DNA from 3 places in the Paenibacillus sp. CAU 1782 genome. Region 3 is predicted to be linked to each of the others. Evidence: riboswitches for the same ligand, from Rfam matches in the RefSeq annotation. Region 3 holds a riboswitch; each other region holds the start of a gene.
What was found. A riboswitch is a leader RNA that binds a small molecule or an ion and turns the genes downstream of it on or off. The one in region 3 is predicted to bind thiamine pyrophosphate.
Positions count from the first base shown of each region.

Region 1: linked by a shared signal. The riboswitch ahead of ACX93W_RS02370 (ABC transporter substrate-binding protein) and the one ahead of thiM (hydroxyethylthiazole kinase) in region 3 are both predicted to bind thiamine pyrophosphate.
Region 2: linked by a shared signal. The riboswitch ahead of thiC (phosphomethylpyrimidine synthase ThiC) and the one ahead of thiM (hydroxyethylthiazole kinase) in region 3 are both predicted to bind thiamine pyrophosphate.

Region 1 covers NZ_JBTOLL010000001.1:457,426-465,124, reverse strand. Annotated here, with positions in the region: gene ACX93W_RS02385 (ABC transporter ATP-binding protein) at 1-688, opposite strand, end outside; gene ACX93W_RS02380 (ABC transporter permease) at 681-1,469, opposite strand; gene ACX93W_RS02375 (thiamine-binding protein) at 1,459-1,761, opposite strand; gene ACX93W_RS02370 (ABC transporter substrate-binding protein) at 1,800-2,849, opposite strand; TPP riboswitch at 3,019-3,128, opposite strand; gene ACX93W_RS02365 (glycosyltransferase) at 3,280-4,344, shown strand; gene ACX93W_RS02360 (polysaccharide deacetylase family protein) at 4,412-5,317, shown strand; gene ACX93W_RS02355 (hypothetical protein) at 5,323-5,553, opposite strand; gene ACX93W_RS02350 (CPBP family intramembrane glutamic endopeptidase) at 5,550-6,143, opposite strand; gene ACX93W_RS02345 (hypothetical protein) at 6,208-7,128, shown strand; gene serA (phosphoglycerate dehydrogenase) at 7,380-7,699, shown strand, end outside.
Region 2 covers NZ_JBTOLL010000002.1:352,096-359,794, reverse strand. Annotated here, with positions in the region: gene yfkAB (radical SAM/CxCxxxxC motif protein YfkAB) at 1-985, shown strand, start outside; gene ytvI (sporulation integral membrane protein YtvI) at 1,169-2,200, shown strand; TPP riboswitch at 2,245-2,348, shown strand; gene thiC (phosphomethylpyrimidine synthase ThiC) at 2,547-4,310, shown strand; gene ACX93W_RS10595 (ThiF family adenylyltransferase) at 4,303-5,514, shown strand; gene thiE (thiamine phosphate synthase) at 5,618-6,466, shown strand; partial or broken gene ACX93W_RS10585 (thiazole synthase) at 6,553-7,326, shown strand; gene thiO (glycine oxidase ThiO) at 7,485-7,699, shown strand, end outside.
Region 3 covers NZ_JBTOLL010000030.1:4,320-12,018, forward strand. Annotated here, with positions in the region: gene ACX93W_RS26920 (methyl-accepting chemotaxis protein) at 1-1,248, shown strand, start outside; gene ACX93W_RS26925 (uracil-DNA glycosylase) at 1,238-1,921, opposite strand; gene ACX93W_RS26930 (AraC family transcriptional regulator) at 2,139-3,038, opposite strand; gene ACX93W_RS26935 (iron chaperone) at 3,100-3,462, opposite strand; gene ACX93W_RS26940 (hypothetical protein) at 3,586-3,744, shown strand; TPP riboswitch at 3,755-3,861, shown strand; gene thiM (hydroxyethylthiazole kinase) at 3,998-4,804, shown strand; gene thiD (bifunctional hydroxymethylpyrimidine kinase/phosphomethylpyrimidine kinase) at 4,804-5,625, shown strand; gene ACX93W_RS26955 (hypothetical protein) at 5,744-6,076, shown strand; gene ACX93W_RS26960 (DUF4275 family protein) at 6,129-6,632, opposite strand; gene ACX93W_RS26965 (hypothetical protein) at 6,746-7,267, opposite strand; gene rpiA (ribose-5-phosphate isomerase RpiA) at 7,304-7,699, opposite strand, start outside.

The DNA.
Region 1 (7,699 bases), on a different contig from region 3:
AATCTTCCCGGCGCGGCCGCTCAAACGGCACAACGACTTCATCTACAACTTTTCCCGGAGATGCTGACAAAACGAGAATGCGGTCCGACAATTGCAGCGCCTCCTCGATGCTGTGGGTAATCAGCAGAACCGAGCGCCGGTTGCTCTCCCAAATGGATAGCAGCCATTGCTGCATATGCAATCGGGTCAGCGCGTCCAGCGCTCCAAACGGCTCATCCAGCAGCATTAAAGGCTGCGGCGACAGAAGCGCCCGCAGAAATGACACGCGCTGCGCCATGCCGCCGGAAAGCACGTGCGGATAGGCATTGGCATATTCCCCGAGGCCAACCGCCTCCAGCCATTTTTGCACAGTAGCTTTGTTGGATGTTTTGTCGACTTGTCCGGCAATGCTCAAAGCCAGCTCGATATTGCCTGCAACCGTCCTCCATGGCAGCAGCGAAGCTTGTTGCGGCATATACGCGATATGTCCGGTTTTGCCGGTAGTATCCGCGCCTCCTACCACGACACGTCCAGCAGATGGAGCCTGCAATCCTCCGATCAGACTAAACAAAGTTGATTTTCCGCTCCCGGAAGGACCAATCAGTGATACAAATTCTCCCTCCCCAACGGTTAGGGACACATCCCGCAATACTTCCTTGGCGGAGCCGCCTTCCCCAAAGGATTTGCTTACGCCTTGCACTTCAAGCATGATCGCTCCCCCCTTCCGCTTGCGGCCGCCATTTCACGACAAGACGCTCGCACCATACAATCAAGCCAAACAGCAGCAGGCTGACCACAACAATGAGCAGCGCCGCGGCAAAGCTCCGTTCAGGCATAAACCCTCTCGACGACAGCACCATAAAGCCGCCTAAACCATTTTTGGGGGCCAGCAGCTCGGCAAACACGGCGCTTACAACGCTGTAGGAGACCGCGATTTTTAAGCCGGAAAACAAATGAACCAATGAGCCCGGCAACTCAAGTCGCCAGAACAAGGTCCACTTTCCCGCACCGATCATCGTCAGATAATGCCGCAGCGCAGCGTCGGCATGAGACAAACCGCTCAACATCGCCACTACAACGGGAAAAAAACATACCATCATTACAAGAAGCACCTTTGGCAGCAAACCGTAACCAAATAGCATCGTCATGATTGGGCCCAAAATAACGATCGGCACATTTTGCGACAGGACAAATAACGGATATAGACCGCGTCTTACGCCGGGCAGCAGATGCAGCAAAGCGGCGAGCACAAAACCCGCCGCCGCGCCGCCGCCAAAGCCGATTAAAGTCAGTTGCAGCGTGTAACCCGCATGCATCATCAGCCGGGGCCAGATGGCGATTGCCTCCTGCACCACCGCGATCGGAGCCGGAATGCGCCAGCCCTGGACCCAACCCAGACTGACGGCGCTTTGCCAAAAGAGCAAAAGCGCCGAAAGGACTGCAACTGGGGGCCAAATGGCGCTCCAGCGGCTAGTTTTGTTATTGCCCATCGGGGTATTTCTCCAGCAGACGATCCATTGAAGCCCCGTTTTGCGGATTGTAGTAAATTTTAATTTGCGAAATGACAGAGGCACAACCCATATCCGTCATAGCGGTGTTCATGTCCTGAACAACCGCCAGAAGCTGGGACAATTCGCCCTCCATCGTTGTTTCAAGCGGGGCAACCCGATAGGCTACACCGGAAGCTTTAATAATATCGATTGCTGCATCAACAAAGGGCAGCACGCTGGCTCCCCCTGGCGTGCTGGGCAAAATCTGAATGCTGACTAATGCGTTTGCCATTGGATTCATCTCCTTGGATTTTCACTTTATTCCCCTGCTTATTTAGATGGAAGGAATTCATTCGTAAAGGCTGCTTCAGCTTCCAGCTTGCCTTCCAGCAGTCCGTTTTCAAACATCCAATCGGCATAATTCTGCCAGACGCTCAGCTTCTGCTCGCCCCAACGCGGCGCATCGTCCTGGTAACGGCTGCTCAGCCACTCCTGGCTGGCTTTCACAAGCTCGGGATTCAAATCCGGCTCTGCCTTGATAAGCAAGTCCGCCGCTTCGGCAGGATGTTCAATCGCATATTGGTAGCCTTGCGCAGCCGCTTCGGTAAAGGATTTAACCAGCTCCGGAGAGCCGCTTATCATCTCTTCGGTCGTCACCAGCACCGGCGTATAATAATCCAGCTTTTCGCTGTAATCGGTCAAATATACCATGTTCAGCTGCTCGCCGCGAAGCTCGGCCTCGACGCCCGTCCAGGCATAATAGATCCAGGCAAAATCAATATCGCGCTCCACCGCCGAGAAGAAGTCGCTATCCCCGATGCTCATAATGTCCACTTTGCCAACGTCTGCGTCTTCAGTGCGCATCAACGCATCAATGACAGCTTCCTCCACGGGAGCGCCCCAGCCGCCGTAACGTTTGCCTTCAAATTGTTTGGGGGAATCGATGCCTTTCGCTTTTGGCGATGCAAAACCGGATGTATTGTGCTGAATGACCGCGGCAAGGGATACCAGAGGTACGCCGGCGATTCTCGCCATGGTCACCGACTCCTGATAACTGACGCCAAACGCCGCAGCGCCTGAAGCTACCATTGCGTCCGCTCCGTCCGCGCCTGGCTGCAGAATTTCGACATCCAATCCGTGTTCCTTGAAATATCCCAAATCCCGGGCCACAAAAAGCCCGGTATGGTTCGTATTCGGCGACCAGTCCAGCACAACCTGTACCTTCTGCAAAACCTCCTCTTTCGTTCCCGCTTCATTGCCCTCTGTTCCGACATTGTTTCCAGCTTTGCCTCCACAACCAGCCACCGTCAGCGCAATCGCCGTTACGGCCAATAGCCCAAGCGACCACCGTCCGCGCCTTCCTTTTCCTTGTCTCAACATGTCGATCTCTCCCTCTCTCTATCACGATTGTTTTAGACCGACCATCCTATCTTCATACCTCTGGAAAATGCAAAAAAACGTCCTTCATACGAAGGACGCTAACATTCGCTGCCTCTTTTTCAAAATCGCCCACATTTCCGGCATACGCCAAAAAAACGCAACGTTAATTTGAAAAATGTAGCTTCCTTCCTCCGCCGGCATTATCCGGTTCAGGTATACGGGTCGGAATGATGCGTCATTCCCTCTCAGCCAGCCAATCCAGCTCCCCGGTGCAATATAGGCTTGATCAATCATTCATCATTATAGCAAATACACGGAGGAATGCCAGTTTAATTTTGACAAAACAGAAGTTCGCCTCCAAATAGGACCGCACCAAGGGCTCACCCCCTTAATACTATGGTACCAATGAAAAGCGAAAGGAAGATCATTTATGATTACCATCAGCTTGTGCATGATCGTACGCAATGAAGAAGAAAGCCTCGGCAGATGCTTGTCATCCGTAGCAGACGCCGTCGATGAAATCATCATTACCGATACCGGTTCCACCGATAAAACAAAAGAAATTGCCCGGTCCTTTGGCGCCGTTATCCATGATTTTGAATGGATTGACGACTTTGCCGCAGCCCGCAATTTCTGTTTTGGGCAAGCGACCAAAGCCTTTATATTGTGGCTGGATGCCGATGATGTGATAGAACCCGATGATTTGCGGAAGCTTAAAGCATTGAAGGCGGTTAATCCTTTTCCCTACGACAGTGTGACCATGAACTACCATTTAACCTTTGACCATAAGGGCAACCCCATCTTCAGCCTGCGGCGAAACCGGCTGGTGCGGAGAAGCCGCAACTACCAATGGATCGGACCGGTGCATGAATACCTTGCAGTATCCGGCCATATCCATCACAGCGACGTTGCCGTGACCCACCGCAAGGAACGGGAGCATACCGACCGCAATTTGCGCATCTATCTCAAACGGCAGGAAAGCGGCGAACAATTCTCCCCCCGCGATCAATATTATTTTGCCAACGAGCTGCGCGACAACGGCAGGTTCTCTGAAGCGGTGGAATGGTACGAAACGTTTCTGAGCTCCGGCAAGGGATGGGTGGAGGATGAAATTAACGCCTGCTTGAAACAAGGAGATTGCTACGGTCGTCTATCTCTGCAAGACAAACAACTGGCTTCGCTGCTCCGAACGTTGCACTACGATACTCCGCGGCCTGAATTTTGCTGTCAGCTAGGCGCCGTGTTTATCGACAAAAAGCAATACCAGCAAGCGATCTATTGGTTCCAGCAAGCCATCTCGGTGAATCGCCCGGCCCAGCATATGGGATTTTCCGACCGCGCGACCTCGACCTGGCTGCCCCATCTTCAATTAACCGTTTGTTACGATCGTCTGGGGGAAAGAAAAAAAGCCTTGCATCATCATGAAAAGGCAAAGGACTTCAATCCGGGGCATCCAAGCATACAATATAATGAAAAGTACTATTACGGGAAGTAAGGAATCGTTCAAATGTGGTACAATGGTGTCGCATGTTTATATTTCGACATCATGATAGGAGGCCTGTATGAAAAGACCATGGCGATACTTTTGCCTGGCTCTGCTTATGCTGCAGCTTGCGGGTTGTTCAGCGGCAGGCGGTGACGCGAGCGAAGGCGCGGAAGCCGGGAATCGCCTCCCCGTCGCGTCTGCGGAGGCATCGCCAACACTGCCGGAGCAAACAACAGACGCGCCCGCAACGCCAGCGACCGATGAATCAGCGGCAGCATCGGCGGTACCAACTGAATCGGCTGCTCCTATTGCGGCAGAACCGGCAGGCGAACAAACAAATGCAGCGCCGCTTTATGCCATGACGGAGACATACCGGTTTGCGCCTCTTCAGAAAGACACGCCATCCCAAGTTGTGCTGCTCACCTTCGATGACGGTCCAAAGGATGAAGCCGTGTTAACCAAACTGCTTGATGTGCTCGACAGCCACGGGGCAAAAGCGATATTTTTTGTGAACGGCTATAGAGTTAAACAAAATCCGGAGCTGCTGAAGCTGATCCATGAACGGGGACAAGCAATTGGCAACCATTCGTATGACCATATTAATTTGAAAAAAGAAAATCTTGAAACCGTCCAGAAGCAAATCGGCGAGGTTCAAACCATGGTGGAGGATTTGATCGGCGTTAAGCCGCTGTTTTTCAGACCGCCATACGGCTCAGGCAGCGATGAGGTCCGGGAAACGGCAAAAAACCATGGCATGCTGTACATGACATGGTCTAACGGCTCCTTGGACTGGGACAGCTCCGCTAAAAACAAACCCGAGGTTGTTGTCGCTAACGTGCTCGACCAGCTCCATCCCGGCGCCAATATTTTGATGCACGAGCTTTCCTGGACGGCGGATGCCCTGGACACTCTTTTGACGGAACTGGAGGATCGGGATTATGGCTTTATCGATCCTGCGGATATTGAAACAGCCGCCAAATAGTGCCGCTACTGAGTAAATTTGTTGCCGTACCAGAACAGGAAGACAACAAGAGCAACAAACAATACGAAAAGCAGATTAAAATACCATTTGTAAAGTTTGTTGATGCTCGACGGAAACTTTTTGCGGCGAGGCGGCAGCTTGACCTGCTCCGCCCCGTCCGTCCGGTCGTCTTGCAAGGACGGCGGCATCGGCCGGCGCCCCTTTGCGGAGCGGCTATGTCTTTCTTTCCTGCTCATGGCTCCCTCCTGAAGCGAATAATGAGTCCCATTACAAAGTCGATGGCGAAATGAGCGATGATAGGCGCCCAGATCGACCCGCTTTGAATATAAATCCAGCCTAATCCATAGCTAATGGAAAAAACAAGGCCGGTAGGTATCCAGTGTCTCAAATAGCGGACATGAATTGCGGCAAAAATGATGCTTGTCCAATAAGGGCCGAACGCATGCTGTACGGCGCCGCGGAACAACAGCTCTTCGCAGATCGCCACAACGAGTGAAATCAGGGCGATGTGCCAGACGGGCCGAAGGCGGAATATGCGTTCATTGACGCCTCCGTCATCGGAGACTTCATCCGGCACCCAGCGGGAAATAAGCAAATCTACGGCGACAACGGCGGCCGCTAATCCCAGTCCCCACCAGACAATGTTCAGCGCGGAAGGGATCGACAGCAAATGAATTATATTTTGACGCTGAAATAATATCCACACGATACCGATAATAAGAGTAAGTCCCTGTGTCGCGTATAAGTTAATAAGTAGCATACGGTCATCAATTTCGTCAACATTGACCTTCCGAACCCGTATTTTGCGCAAATCGAACTTTTTCATTGTTTCCCGCCTGTCTGGAATTTTTGTCTTTATACCTATTTACATACATACGAAGGAGAATAACATGGAAAAACGATTGACTACCACAGCAATGATGTTTAGCGTTGGATTTGTGTGCATGCTGGTGTTTGCAGTAGGTGCGTTCTTCTACGGCGTGCAAATCGGCATGGACAAGGGTGAAGCCAAGTATAATCCTGAAAGCGGGAATGCTGAAAACTCGGCAACCTCAGGTTTGCCTTATCAGCAGCAAGACCTTGTGTCCTTCTATCATACTGTATTTTCGCCTTATCGTGAATTTCAAAGCCAGTGGCTTGACGCGATGACCAAGCTGTCGCAGGGTCAAAACATAGATGCGGCCTCCACCTTCTCCAGTCTGGCTAAACTTGCGGATCAAAAAGCGGCCGATGCCAGCGCCTTCGATATGGGCAAATCCGAGCTGCTGGGCACTGCGCAAATTGGTTATGCGCGAAGCCTGAAGCTCTTTAAGGAAGCTGCCTCGAAAGCGGCGTCGGCCTCCAAAAACGCGGAAATGACGGAGCTGCGCAATATTATACTTGAAGAAAGCAACTACAAGGCCGCAGCCAAGGAAGCGCTGAATGCCCAGGTTGCTTATTATACCGCTATGCAGAAATGGGCCGCAAGCATCGATCCCAACATACCGGATGAATACACGGTCAAAAACGCTCTGGCTCTGAAAGATTGGAGCGCTCAGCCGCTCCTTATTAAAAACGTCATCGTGGTCAACTATCTGTCGGAGCGCGGCGAACTTCAAGGCTTCTACCCGCAGGACCTGACAGGACGCGTCGACGACTTTATTCAATCGGGACAAGCTGCCAAAATGAAGCTGCAGACAGCAGGCGCCATCGTGGATTTGCTGCTCTCCACAGATGCGGTCCGTACCGGTCAATTTAATGATTACAAAGCACGTTTCTATCAATCCGAGATGCTGCCACTGCTCCCCTTCTTTCTGCCTGAACAAGGCTGACGGAGGGTGTTCAAAAAATCGACTTTCCATTAGGACAGTCTCAGGATGTTGCTTGAATCATAACGAAATTTTCACAAATGAGCAAGTTTGAGGATTGCATTTCTCCGCTGTCATGCATTAAAATAATAAAGTGACATGACTTCGTGGATTGAACTCTCGAACCGCTGCGCCACAACGGAGCGGGGAGAGGGTTTTTCTTTTCATAACCGCGCAAGGAATAAGGACTTGCCAAACTAGGAGGACTGTGTAGCATGTACAAAGTGTTAGTATCCGACCCCATAAGCGATCTGGGCATCCAGCAGCTTGTGGAAGCAACTGATGTCATCGTGGACAAAAAAACAGGTCTGAGCGAGGACGAGCTAATCGCCATTATCGGTGAATACGACGCTCTTCTGGTTCGCAGCCAGACTCGCGTCACCGCCAAAGTGATGGAAGCCGGCAAAGCTCTGAAGGTCGTTGGACGCGCCGGTGTTGGCGTCGACAATATCGATCTGGATGCCGCTACACAACGAGGCATTATCGTCATCAACGCACCGGACGGCAATACGATTACAACTTGCGAGCATGCATT
Region 2 (7,699 bases), on a different contig from region 3:
TTGCGAGCATTGCGCGGTTGGCGATACGCTGGTTATGCTGGAGCCGTCCAAGCTGCCGCTTGACCTGATGTTGTCCCGGCTGGAAGAGGTCGAGCATTTGGAGACCATCAGCATTACGGGAGGAGAACCTACTTTTTCGGATCGAACCGTCGATGAATATATGGTTCCCCTTCTGAAGTGGGCTCGAAAGAGAGGAATTCGCTCGCAGATCAATTCCAACGTAACGCTTCCCTACAACCGCTACGAGAAGCTTGCTCCTTACCTGGACGTTATGCATATTTCCTTCAATTACAGAAATGCGGACGATTTTCACAGCATCGGTTTTGCCAAAGCGGGACATGCCGTTTCCCGGGATACGGCTGCGCGGATGTACGAAAGAATGATCGACAACGCAAGAAGGCTTGTTGGGGAAGGCGTTTTGGTCTCCGCAGAGTCGATGATCAATTACCGTACCCATGAGCAAATAGATGAAATTCATCGCTTGATCGTCGAGATGGGCTGTCAGCGCCACGAGGTCCATCCCATGTATCCAAGCTCGTTTGCCCGAGATTTGCCCATGATTACCAAGGAGCAGATGCGCGCGGCTATTGAAAAGCTGCTGAATGTGCGCGACCAGTCGGTGTGGATGCTGTTTGGCACGCTTCCTTTTTATCATTGCAGCGACAGCAAGGAGGAGCGAGATCTGCTGAAGCGGCTGGCTGCCGAACCTAAAGTGTCGGTACGGAATGATCCTGACGGGCGCAATCGGTTAAATGTCAATTTATTTACGGGCGATGTGTTTGTTACCGATTTTGCGGATGTGCCGTCCTTTGGCAATATAAACGACTCCGATCTGGATGAATTGTTCGCCCGCTGGCTCCGTCACCCGTTGGCGCAAGGCGTCAACTGTCATTGCCCCGCCGCTTCCTGCTGCGGACCAAACCTGCTCGTCAAGGAAATGTATTATAGCGATGTGGACTTTCACAAGCGCAGCGCAAAAATTTGAATGTCGTGCGTGTTCAAAAAGAGCGCTTTTCAGTACCGAGAGGATGGGATGAAGCCAGAAAGTGAGTAGCGGAGCTTAGTGTAAGCTATGTGAGCAACTCCAATGTTTCCAGAGGAAACATCCTTCGTAAGCGTGCGCTTATTTCGGCTGAATTTGAAAAACCTTTAATAGGAGGCGGGATGGATGTCGGTACGGGCAATTGTGCTGACCGCAGTTGGGCTTTTGCTGATTTATTTGATGTTTACGGTCGGCGCTCCTTTTTTGCTTGCGCTGATTGTGGCCATTTTTCTGGAGCCGCTAAACGGCTTTTTTATGCGCCGCTTCCGGTTAAACCGCTTGATGGCCGCAACGTTGTCCAGCACCTTGTTTACCGTGGCGCTGCTTGGAATGATTGTGCTGCTTGGCATCAAAATCATTGCCGAGCTGATCGCGTTTCTGGAGAGGGTGCCCAACTACTTTGGCGATGCCAACAACTTCGTGAATCAGCTGCTGATCGATGCCCGGGGTTTGTATCAAACCTTGCCGCCTGACGCCGTGGAAACGCTGGAAGGCTACCTGCTGGATCTGACCAAAAATATTACCTCCATGGTTGGCAAGCTTTCCTCAACGCTGGTTGGTTTTGCATCTACGCTTCCGGGGATGTTTATCTTTTTTATCGTTTTCCTGGTTGCCGTGTATATGTTCAGCTTCAGCTTAAACACAATGAAAAACTCCGTTTTATCGTTGTTCGATGAGTCCTCCCGCTCCCAGGTGGATCAGGTATTGGGCAATTTGCGCAAATCGATATTCGGCTTTCTGCGCTCCCAGATCATTTTGAGCGGATTGACTTACGTTCTGTCGCTTGTTGGCCTGCTTATTCTGGATATCAAATTCCCGATGGCGATCGCATTGTTGATTATCATCGTGGATATTTTGCCTATACTGGGAACCGGCTCCGTGCTGGTGCCTTGGGCATCTTATTTGTTGCTTACCGGGGATACGTTTACGGGAATAGGCTTGATTGTGCTGTTCCTTGTCATCACGGTGTTCAGACGAATTGTCGAGCCAAAGGTATTGGGCGATTCCATCGGAATTGGCGCTTTGCCGGCATTAATCAGCCTATACGTCGGCTTCAAGCTGGTTGGCGTTATCGGGGTGTTTATTGGCCCGGTCGTCGTCATTATTTACATTGCTGCCAAGCAGGCGGGATTGTTCCAGCACAAAATCAAGCTTTAGTAAAGGTTGACAGAAGTTTGGAAATGAAGGTATAGTCTAACAAGGAAATCCACTAGGGGCGCCGCAAGGCTGAGATAAAGCGAATTGCTTTGGTCCCTTTGAACCTGATCTGGGTCATGCCAGCGTAGGAAAGTGGGACAATCGAACGCGCCGCAGGCGTTGTTCGTCCATAAGGCTGTTGCGATTAAGGCGAAGGTCTGTTTTGTTTTTGCGGATGGGGATTCTATATCCCGGCAAAAGCATGGCTGCACCGTTTTGCGTCCAAGCTGCTTTCAGCCCTACTTTCTCATATGTTGCATAGACCTCCAGGTGGAATTCCAATATTCCATTGCGGAGGTTTTTTGTTATGTCCATTCTTTCAAACCCGTTGCCAGGCAGTACAAAAGTGTATGTAAAAGGCTCCGACCCCAGCATATCGGTGCCGATGAGGGAAATTGCCCTGACGGCCACCCAAGGACGGAACGGGGAGGAAATTCCCAACGAGCCGGTGCGCGTTTACGACTCCAGCGGCCCATATACCGACCCCGGTTATGTCGCGGATGTGAGGTCGGGATTGCCCCCGCTGAGAACTCCTTGGATAGCGCAGCGCAGAGACGCCGAAGCGTACGAAGGACGGGAGGTAAAGCCGGAGGACAATGGATTTTCATCGCCAGAGCGTGTCAAGGAAAAAGGGGCTGAGGTATTTCCTTCCCAAGGCCGCAAGCCGCTTAAAGCGCTAAGCGGCGGAAATGTATCGCAGCTTTATTACGCTCGTCGCGGAATCATCACGGCCGAGATGGAGTATATTGCGATCCGCGAGGGCATGAATCCCGAGTATGTGCGATCCGAGGTTGCTGCGGGACGTGCCGTCATTCCGGCCAATATTAACCATCCGGAATGCGAGCCGATGATCATTGGGCGGAATTTTCATGTAAAAATCAATGCCAATATCGGCAATTCCGCCGTCGCCAGCTCCATCGAGGAAGAGGTTGAAAAAATGACCTGGGCAACACGCTGGGGCGCCGATACGATTATGGACTTGTCCACCGGCAAAAACATCCATACAACCCGGGAATGGATTGTCCGCAATTCGCCCGTTCCGGTCGGCACCGTGCCCATTTATCAGGCGCTGGAGAAGGTTAACGGCAAAGCGGAGGATCTGAGCTGGGACGTTTTCCGCGATACGCTGATCGAGCAGGCGGAGCAAGGCGTCGATTATTTTACGATCCATGCAGGGGTGCTGCTTCGGCATATCCCCCTTACGGCAAAAAGGGTAACGGGCATTGTGTCGAGAGGCGGCTCCATCATGGCGGCCTGGTGCCTTGCCCATCACAAGGAAAATTTTCTGTACACGCATTTCGAGGAGATTTGCCTCATCATGAAGCAATACGATGTCACCTTCTCCCTGGGAGACGGCCTGAGGCCGGGTTCAATCGCCGATGCCAACGACGAAGCGCAATTCGCGGAGCTGGATGCGCTGGGCGAGTTGACCAAAATCGCTTGGCATCATGACGTGCAGGTGATGATCGAAGGTCCCGGACACGTTCCCATGCATCTCATCAAAGAAAATATGGACCGTCAGCTGGCGGTATGCGACGAAGCGCCTTTTTACACATTGGGGCCGCTGACGACGGATATTGCGCCGGGTTACGACCACATTACATCCGCTATCGGGGCGGCGATGATCGGCTGGTTCGGCACGGCTATGCTTTGTTACGTAACGCCCAAGGAGCATCTGGGCTTGCCGAACAAAGAAGATGTCAAGGAAGGGGTCATTACGTACAAAATCGCGGCGCATGCGGCGGATCTCGCCAAAGGGCATCCACGGGCAAAAATCCGCGATGACGCGTTGTCCAAAGCCCGGTTTGAGTTTCGCTGGCGCGATCAGTTCCATCTGTCGCTGGACCCGGAGAGGGCGATGGCTTATCACGACGAAACGCTGCCGTCGGAAGCGGCAAAGTCGGCCCACTTCTGCTCCATGTGCGGCCCCAAGTTTTGCAGCATGCGAATAACGCAGGACATTCGAGACTATGCGGCGCAAAACGGGCTGGACACGCAAGAGGCGATCGAATCCGGCTTGAAGCAAAAAGCGGAGGACTTTAAGGCGGCGGGGAGCTCCATCTATGCGTGACGCAACCTCCGGTGTGCGTGAAGCAAACTCAAGCCAATTGGAATGGCCGGATCGCTATTCGCGCCAGGTTGCTTTTGCGCCTATCGGGACAAGGGGACAGCGCCGGCTGGGATCTTCGACGGTGTTGATCGTCGGCTGCGGGGCGTTAGGCGCAAGTCTCGCCCAGCATATGGTTCGAGCCGGTGTCGGGCGGGTTGTGATTGCGGACCGCGATTACATTGAACCCAGCAATCTGCAGCGTCAGGTGCTGTTTGACGAATCCGACGCGCGGGCGGCTTTGCCCAAGGCTGCGGCCGCAGCCGATAAATTAAAGCGGATCAACAGCGACATTCAAATCGAGGCCCATGTGACGCATGTGGGGATAGATAATGTCTGGGCATTGGCGGAAGGCGCCGATCTTGTGCTGGACGGCACGGATAACGCAGGAACAAGGCTGTTGCTAAGCGATGTATGCTTCCAATCAGGCATTCCTTTTGCTTACGGCGGAGTCGTTGGATCTACGGGGATGAGCGCGCTGCTCCTGCCTGGCACAACCGCCTGTCTCCGCTGCCTTATTGGCGGTGAAGAGGCGGCGGGAGAGACGGAGAGCTGCGATACGGCAGGGGTGCTGTCGCCCGCTGTTGAATTTGTCGCTTCGCTTCAAGCAGCCGAAGCGCTTAAATGGCTTTCCGGCAATGGGTCGCAGGCGAGAAAAACCTGGCTGTCCGCTGATTTGTGGAGCTTCCGCCTAAGGGAAGCCGATTTGCCGGGTCCTTCGGCGGGATGCCTGCATTGCGCTCCTGGGCGAACCTGGCAGCAACCGGAGGGATGGGATGGACGGAGCGACTTTCGCGTTGCGGGACATGTGCCGCCCGTTGTGTTGTGCGGCAGAAATTCGGTTCAGGTGACGCTGGGGGCATCTCCCTCCATAGAGCAGGCCGAAGCCGCGCTGGAAGCAAACCTCTCCATGGAGCATGTCCAAACTGCAGGGGATGCAGTCATTCCCTTGGAGCAGGGGCAGACTTCAAGGGCTGAAGGTGGCGGCTGCAAGCTGATTCGCAACCGCTATTTGCTGAAAGCGGAATGGCGGAATGGCGAAACCCTGGTTTATTTTCCGGATGGCAGGGTTTTGGTTCAAGGCACAACGGATATCGACCGGGCGCTGGAGCTGTGCAAGATGCTGTACAGCCAAGAGAGCCTTGCCCAAAAGAGCCATAAGCACTAGAAACTCAAAAGATTTTTGCTCAATAGCTCCGTACCCTATAAATCCGTTCCTAATAGGAACGATAGAATCTTGCGTTAGTAGTGGGCTGAAAGGAGGACGGGTCATGTTTGCAAAAGAAATTTGGCGGGATTTCCGCCTATATGTCATCACGGCGGCGGATTGTCATCCTGGCAGAGAGCTCATTCAGGTGATGGAGCAGACTCTGATCGGAGGCGCTGATATTCTGCAGCTTCGCAATAAGACGGGGACCAAAAGAGAGGTAATGGAGCAGGCAAAGGCGCTGCGGGAGCTGACAAGCAAATACGGCGTTCCATTTATCGTGAACGATCATCCAGATATTGCATTGGAGGCGAAAGCCGACGGCGTTCATCTGGGGCAGGAGGACATGCCCATCTCGGAAGCAAGGGAGCGTCTCGGCCGGGACAAAATCATTGGCATTTCAACGCACTGCGTGGAGCAAGCGCTGGCGGCGGAGGCGGCGGGAGCGGATTATATCGGCGCTGGCCCGGTATTTCCAACACGGACAAAGCCGGATCGCGAAGCGGTTACGACGGAATATATCCGGCAGGCTGCCGGAGCGGTGTCCGTTCCGGTCGTGGCGATCGGGGGCATTACGCCTGATAATGCCATAGCGGTGCTGGCGGCGGGAGCGAAACGGCTATGCGCGGTTTCGGCCATCGTCGGCAGCGAAGATCCGGCGGAGGTGTGCCTGGCATTGAGAAAATCCATCGCTGCGGCCGGAGGGTGGAATCAGATCCGCATTACGCTGAACGGAATGGAGCATCACACGTCTGCGTCCCGACTGGACGAACTGGTCCATTTCCTTGGGCAGGGGGCAAAAAGGCTTGTGGCGGAATTGGACGGAACTGTGGTTCCGCGCAATCAATGGGCAAGAACCACCTTGATCCAAGGGGCAAAGCTTGAGCTGATTCATTTTGTGGGAGGAGGATAACGATGGCGGAGAACATAAGAAACCAGTTAAGGAATCCGGTTAAGGATCAACTGCCCGATCAGCCAGGCAGCTGCTTGCCCCATCCGTTGAGTCAACCTCCATCCGAGGAATGGCGGGACTCCTTGTTGCTGGGCGGGCAGCAGCTGCAATCACGTTTTTTACTGGGAACGGGCCGGTTCCCCAGTCCCTGGGTGCTGCAGGAGGCGCTGAAGGCGTCGGGGGCGGAGGTTATTACGTTTGCGGTTCGAAGGGTCAACCTTGACAGCGTGGAGGACGATTCCGTGCTTCAGCATGTAACGGGGCGCAGCTTAACCTATTTGCCCAATACGTCCGGGTCCAGAACGGCGGAAGAAGCCGTGCGTATTGCAAGGCTTGCCCGCGCGTCGGGGCTGGGCAACTGGATCAAGGTTGAAATCAGCGGGAATCCAAGGACGCTTCTGCCAGATCCTTTCGAGACGCTAAAAGCGACCGAGTTGCTGGCGAAGGAAGGGTTTGTTGTGCTCAGTTATACTTCCGACGATCCGATTCTATGCAAGCGGCTGGAGGAAGCCGGAGCAGCCGCTGTTATGCCCGGCGGTTCGCCGATCGGGACTGGCCTGGGATTGCTCAATCCTTACAACCTGGGCCTGATTGTGGAAGAAGCCAACGTTCCCGTTATTGTCGACGCAGGCATCGGCTCGCCAAGGGATGCGGCAGAGGCGATGGAATTGGGAGCGGCGGCTGTTTTGGCGAATACGCCCGTTGCGAAAGCGACTGATCCCGTCACAATGGCCAAGGCGTTCCGCCTTGCGATTGAAGCGGGGCGTTTGGCGAGAATGGCGGGACGGATACCGAAAAAAAGATATGCTTCAGCAAGCAGCATGGAAAGCGGGTTGCTCTTTGATGCAAACTACCCGCCAAACAGCTTGGAGATGATCGCTCCAAGTGAAAATTCGCCCAGCATATATGCGCCAAACGTCAAGATGCAAGGCATGCAAACGATAAATACCTTAGCGGTAAATTCGGAGGGAACGGGACAGTGAGCGCTCTATCCAGTGACACAATTGTACTCGGCGGCGGCATCATCGGATTATCCTGTGCTTTTGAAGCGGCTCGCCGGGGTCGTCGGGTGACGCTGCTGGAAAGCGGCAATCTTGGCGGTCAGGCATCCGGAGCCGCGGCGGGCATGCTGGCCCCCTTTTCCGAAAATACGGAACAGCCCGACCCGTTTTTCCAGCTGAGTTTGGAGAGCTT
Region 3 (7,699 bases):
ATTAGCGGCTTTCAAAAAACGGCGGAGCAATTTTCGGAGTTTCAGCAGCAGGAGCTTGATGCTCACACCCACGGAGCCAATAACAAGGTTGCCGGCGTCAAAAATTTGATCCTGCTGTCCAGCGTCTCTTCGATTATTGTCGGAAGCATTATCGCCACTTGGATTGGCAACCGATTGGCGAAGCCAATCCTTGCCGTTGCCCGGGCTGCCGGACAAGTATCGGGAGGCGATCTCACCGTTCAAGATGTTGCGGTCCGCAATCGGGACGAGGTAGGGGGATTGGCTGCGGCATTTAATACGATGGCGCATAATCTGCGCAAGCTGATCCGGCATACCGCAACAAGCGCGGAGCAGGTATCGGCTTCCGCTCAAGAGCTGTCCGCTTCCAGCGAGCAAGCTACGCTGGGGACAGAGCAGGTCGCAAGCACGATGCAGAACATGGCGCTGGCGGCCGAGCAGCAGAACCGCAAGGTAGAGGAAATTTCATCTTCTATGCACGATATGTATGTTGGCGTCTTGCAGATGGCGGACCATGCGCAAGGCGCATCGGACACCGCCCTGGATGCTTATAGCCGGGCCGTCGCCGGGAATGAAATCATTGATTCCGCAGCCGTTCAAATGGATAACATCAACAACACAGTGACTGGCCTTGCTTCTCTTATGGACCGTCTGAACGATCGTTCCGCGGAAATCGGCAGCATTCTGGCCGTTATTACGGATATTGCGGCGCAAACGAATCTATTGGCACTAAATGCCGCAATCGAAGCCGCGCATGCGGGCGAGCACGGAGCAGGCTTTGCCGTTGTAGCAGGAGAAGTTCGCAAGCTGGCGGAGCAATCCTCCCGTTCAGCCGACGAAATCACTACCCTGATCGCCGACATCCAGCGTGAAATCAGCAACGCCGCTGCTTCTACGGATACCGCCTCCCGGGAAGCGGCCTCCGGCATTCAGGCCGTACAATCCGCAGGAAGCTCCTTTACGCAAATTCAGAACTCCGTATTTGCGGTTAACGAGCAGATTCAGGAATTGTCCGGGTCGGCTCGGCTGATGGCGGGCGGAGCAAAAGCCATCGTCAGCTCCATGGATTACATTACTCAAATCGCGGAAAACACCGTCTCGGGAGCTCAGGAGGTAACGGCTTCGGCCGAGGAGCAGCTGGCATCGATCGAGGAGGTTTATGCCTCGGCCCGCTCTCTATCCGCGCTGGCCGAACAGCTGCAAGAGGAAATCCAGCATTTTAAGGTGTAGCTTGCAGCGGCAATCGCCAGTCCACTTGAGGCAAGCCATTGTCCTCCAAAAAGCGGTTGGCGCGCGAAAACGGCCTGCTTCCAAAAAAACCTCTGTCTGCGGAATAAGGGCTTGGATGGGGCGATTTTATCAAATAATGACCGGCATTTGTAATCAATTCAGCTTTCTTCTGGGCATGACTGCCCCACAGGATAAACACGACCGGTTCTGTTTTGCGGTTTAAGGCTCCGATGACCTTGTCTGTAAATGCCTCCCAGCCCTTGTCCCGATGAGAGTTGGCAACGCCTGATCTCACCGTCAGCACCGTATTCAGCAGCAGCACGCCTTGCTTGGCCCATTCCGAAAGATGGCCATGGGAAGGAATCGGGCAGCCGATATCATCATGCAATTCCTTAAATATGTTTTGCAGCGACGGCGGAGGGGTTACGCCCGGCTTGACGGAAAAGCTCAGGCCATGCGCCTGTCCTGCTCCATGGTAGGGGTCTTGTCCCAAAATAACGACGCGAGTATCCGCAAACGCAGTTTCGTGCAATGCATTAAAAATGTCGTACATATCGGGAAAGACACGGCGACTCTTGTATTCTTCGATAAGAAATTCTCTCAGAGATAAGTAATAGTCCCTCTGAAATTCATCTTCGAGATGCTCGGCCCAATCATTGCGGAGTATTGCCATATGTCATCGTTCACCTCTGCCTTAGTTGGAAATGAAAGTTGATTCATGCCTATCTACTATTCTTCCATTATATCAAGCTTGCCTGCGATATGCAGGTTTTACCAGAGTCATCAGCTCCTGTAGCGACAAACGAAATAAGGCGGCATACATGTATGCCGCCCCACCCTTTTTTACTGCCTTATTTGCTGATAGCCGTTGATTGGCTGTTTTGTTTTTACTAGGCTTTCTTGGCTACCGGAATGTAGATATCCATAACAGGCAGGTCTGTGCGGTCTGCCCAGCAGCGCTCGTCATAATATTCAAACTCAGCTCCTGCGGAGTGTTCATAGCCGGAGTGCGGGAACCATTCGCTGTATATGGAAGTCCATGTGCTCTGAATGGCGCTTGTAAACTGATCGCGAGAAACCGCTGGCGTCGTAAACACAGCGTACGTCTGCTCCGGATAATGGCGGCGAACCGCGCCTTCCGGCACTTCGGCTTCTTCTTGCGCTTCAACGCCAATCAAGTAACTAAACTGGCCTGACTCCATGTCGAACTCGTCGCAAACACCGTACTCCGCTGTCGATAACGCCAGACCATACAGGCTTTCGCCCTTTTTCTCAGCCATATACTTCTGCCAAAATTCCGGGATGTCTCTATTATTTTGTCCGTCTGTGTTGCATGTGCGAATGGAATAACCGATCAAGTCAAAAGCAGGTTTGGTCACAATTTCGAATTTCATTGCAATTCCTCCTAAATAGGGCTTGGAAATCCGCTGCATGACATTAACTTTGGGATATTCGGGCGGCTGCAGTCCTTTTCTCCGAAATTCTCCCGGCGTCATGCCGTACAGCCTGCGAAAAGAACGAATGAAGGTTTCCGGTGTGCCAAAGCCATGATCCAATGCGATGTTCAGCAGCTTTTCATCGGAGTAAGCAACTTGACAGGCGGCGCGAACCAGCCTTCTTTTGCGGACGTATTCCATAACCGGCTCTCCCACCATGGTTTGGAAAACCCTATGGAAATGGAAATCCGAAAATCCCGCCAGCTGCGCCAAAGTTGTCAGCTTCAGCTCCTCATCGAGCCGCTCCTCAATGGCATCAACGACATCCTGAATGATTGTTTCATAGATCGACACGGCCAACCTCCTTCTTTCTTTAGTTTATCGCAGTCCCTATTCATGCTCTTGATGATTTTTGCTAACTCTTGCTCAGATTCTGCTTTGCGCGAAAAGCCGTAATTTTACCAATCAGCTCGTAAGGAATGGGCTTGTCCAGCGGGAACTGGATCGCTCCCTTCGACGTTTTGTAAATGGCCAATTCATCCTGGAATTCATGGATTCCGCCTGGCGCCGGATAAAAACCGATATGCTTCTTGAACGCCGCAAAATGGACCAGATTCCCCTTCAGCACAAACGTTGGCATGCCGTAGCTGATTTTGACGGAAGCATCCGGCACAATCCCGGCAATTAAATGATAAATGGAGGCAAGCTTCTCCTGTACCTCAACCGGAAAAGCTGCAATGTATTCATCAATAGCTTGAACTCCTACGATGTTGCTCATTCTGAAATCCCTCCCTTTCACCTTATTTTACCCGATGCGGCCCCGTACTTCCTACCCTGCTCATCCCGTAGCATCGACCTTGAATATATGCTATATTGGAAATCAATGGAGGAGGCAGATTACGTGCAAAAAGCATTTGTTCTCTACTTTATGTCCGAGAAAAAAACCAATTTGAATGAGCTTAATCAACTATTGGCCGAAGGCTGGAAGGTGTCCAGTCAAAGTCCGATGAGCAGCAGCGATCTTCATACTGTTTTTTCATTGGTCATTCTTGAAAAGTAAATTGAATAGCTGAATTCACTAGGGGAGTCCTATTGGACTGAGACGGCGCAACAGAGCGCCGGACCCTTGGAACCTGATCTGGGTTATGCCAGCGGAGGGAAGTGGGACGAAACGTTATTTGAATTGCGCGCTTATGCTGCTGCATATTGAATATACATGTATGCCCGTTCCCGATTTGGAACGGGCTTTTTGCCGTTTTCCGCTCCAGCTCCGCCAGCTGCCTCTCCATTTACAAATGACACAAGGAGGAAAAATGATGCCTTATCTCATGAAGGTACGGGAACAAAAACCGCTTGTCCATAATATTACGAACGTTGTGGTAACCAACTTCACCGCCAATGGGCTTCTGGCGCTTGGCGCATCGCCGGTAATGGCTTATGCGCGGGAAGAGGTTGCGGAGATGGCTTCTCTCGCAAGCGCCGTTGTCCTGAACATCGGTACGCTGGATGACCGTGTCGTAGAGTCCTCCCTGCTGGCGGGCAAAGCAGCCAATGCGGCGGGAACGCCGGTTGTGCTGGACCCCGTTGGCGCAGGAGCAACGGCATATCGCACGGAGACATCGCGGAGAATTGCCAGAGAAATCAAGCTTGCCGCTTTGCGAGGCAACGCCGCCGAGATTGCCAATGTTATCGGTGAAAGCCGGGAAATCAAAGGCGTCGACGCCCTTGGAGGCGATAGCGATAACGTTCGGCTGGCGCGGCGTGCCGCAAAGCATCTTGGATGCATCGTGGCCATTACCGGCAAGAACGATGCCGTTAGCGACGGGCGCTCCACCTACGTTGTCAGCAACGGACATCCAATATTAACCCAAATGACAGGCGCAGGTTGTTTGCTTAGCTCTATAGCAGGCGCTTTTCTGGCTGTAAGCGACGACGGCTCAGCCCTTGAAGCGGCGGCTGAAGCACTGGCCTTCTATGGAGTCGCTGCGGAGGAAGCTGCCGCCTCAATGGACAATCCGCTTCCCGGCAGCTTCCAGGCGGCTTTTCTGGATCAGCTTGCTTCCCTGTCGCCGGCGCGGTTCAGAGAGCTTGCCCGGATAGAAAAGGCGGACAGCGTATAATGGCGCCTATCGCAAAAGCATTAACCATAGCCGGCTCCGATAGCGGCGGCGGAGCAGGCATTCAAGCCGACCTCAAAACCTTTCAGGAACTCGGCGTATACGGCATGTCCGCCTTAACCGCCGTTACGGCGCAAAACACGCTTGGCGTCCACGGCGTGTACCCGGTGGATACGGCAGTCGTAACTGCCCAGCTTCATGCCATCGGGAGCGATCTGCCGCCGGATGCCGTAAAAACAGGCATGCTGTTCAGCCATGACCGGATTGAAGCCGTTGCAGAAGCCATTTCTTATTGCGGATGGGGAAAAATCGTCGTCGACCCCGTCATGATCGCTAAAGGCGGGGCGTTGCTTCTGCAAAGCCAGTCTTTGTCGTCGCTGAAGGCTTCCCTGCTTCCGCTTGCGGAGGCCGTTACTCCCAATATTCCCGAGGCTGAGCTACTCGCAAATATGCCAATCGCAACAATGGAGGACCGCAAAGAGGCATCCCGCCGCATCGCTGCAACCGGCGTCCGCCATGTCATCCTGAAAGGCGGTCACTCCTCTGATGCCGGTCCGGTTATTGACTTGTTATATGACGGAGTCGACTTTTATGAATTGGAAGGAGCCCGCATCCAGACGCGCCATACGCATGGAACCGGATGTACTTTCTCCGCGGCTTTGACGGCAGGCCTTGCTCAAGGCCACGACATGTTGGCCTCGGCGCTTCGAGCCAAGGCTTTTATTCAAGCCGCCATAGAGGATGGTCTGCATTTGGGAGCCGGGCACGGTCCCACCAATCATTTTGCCTACAAAAACCGCATCTCTTCTATATTGAATCCATAGCAAGCATATCCTCCATTCATCGCTTCCCGATCCAAAAATCTAATGATTTGAATAAAAAAACGGGATGAAGAAAACAGTATAGGAGGCACAAAAACCAATACGCCTAGGAGGAATTCACATGTATAATCAGCAACAACAGCTTGCCCAAGCCGAGCAATTAATTCAGCAATTGGTCAATCAGACGCAACAAGCTTCGGCTCAATATCAGCAACTGCTGACTCAAGAGCAGCAAAACGCTCAAATGCTGGAGCAGCTTGCACAGCGCGAGCAACATGCCGCTCAAGTGATCCAGACAGCTCTGCAAGGACATCAAACGGTTGTTCAGCAGCTTCACCAAATTTCCAACCTGTGCAATCAAATTTCTCATCAAAGCACGCTGGGCATAGCTTCTCAAGCCTATAGCAACCAGAACAATCAATCCGGCACCCAATACAGACCATCCTATCAGTAAAACCCGGGATGTCCGGCTGCATCAATCGCCCAAGCAGTGACCGAATGCGCCTTTACTTCAGCTTGCAGAAGTAAGGGCCGCACATGGACTCGTGAGTGTGTACATAGGTCCAGGTGAAATTTCGGTCAAACAGGTAAATGTCCTGCTCGGACTCAAAATCCGCTGCAGCTGCTTGAGCCGCATTTTCATAAAGGAAGACAGACGACAGGTCCTGGTACATGCCGTACATTTCATCTTTAGCGACGGCATCGAAGGCTCGCCTGGCTTTGTCTTCCTTTAAACATTTTTTCTCTTCGTAGCTGAACATATGCCACTTGTACTGATCGTAATGAATGGCATCTTTCACCTCATCGCTTAACTTGCGGGCAAAGGTCTGATCCCACTTGCGGACAATGTCATCCGCCTCCTCGTATAGCTCCGTAATGACAATACCTTTGTCGACCAGCGTTTTCCGGTGTTTGTGTTTCCTGTGAATAAAATGCAGTGTCCAATACGCATGCAGCAAATGTTCTTCGGGGAGTTCGTCTAACATCTGGTTGATTTTGCTTCTGATCATGTTGCCTCCACCCAAATCTCTTTTTCCTCTATCATATGAAGATCACAATTTGGGCTGCAAGGACATTGGACACACTTTTCAAAAAATTCACGGATTCACGTCAGACTCGGACTTTATTTTGTCCAGGTGCTCTCAATCTTTTCATTCAGGTAATCATGAATGTAGAGCAGTTCGCTGCCATCCTGCTGCAGGATGATTTTGCTTGAGAGAGGCCGCTCCTCGTTTTCCTCGTCATACGAAATTTCCAGACTTGTGCCTTCAATTACGATAGACTGTTCTGTCAGATCAACTCCGGTTACGACATATTTGGACTCCGTCAGCAGCTGGCCCAATTTTACCCCGACCAAAATAACGCCATCCTGCACTTCCATGGTTGTATCCAATTGCTCCGTATTCGTCCAGACTCCATAAAAACGGTCCACGAAGACTTGCTCTTCCTCCGTCAACGCCAAAGCATTTTCGGCCGGTTCGTTGGAAGGAGCCTCCGTTTCTGCCGGTGTCTCAGGCGACGGTGTTGCTGATTCACTTTGCCCCGCTTGAGCGCTCTCATCCGGCTTGATGACATCGGTTGTGCTGTTTGCGCAGCCGGTCAGCAACGCCAAAACAATCCACAGTCCTACGCACAGGTATCTCAATTTTCCGCCTCCAATCGTATAAGTACACGGTATATTTTATGCTTTTTCCAGCTCTTCAACGCGTCCGTCGCGGTATCCCACAATGACATGGTCGGCCATGTGGATAAACAAGCCATTGTCCACCGTACCCGGAATCAGGTTAATAACGGCATGGAGATGTTGGGGGTCCTCAATACGCCCAAAATGGCAATCCGCTATGTAGTTTCCGTTATCCGTCACAAACGTTTTGCCTTCTGCCGCCCGCAATACCGGCTTGCAGCCAAGCTGCTCCAGCTTTCTCAAGGTCATTTCGTGGCCAAAAGGAACAATTTCCACAGGCAGCGGAAAACGTCCCAGCTTCTCTACTACTTTGCTTTCATCCACTACGATGATCAGCTTTTTGCTTGCTGCCGCTACAATTTTTTCACGAAGCAAAGCGCCGCCGCCGCCCTT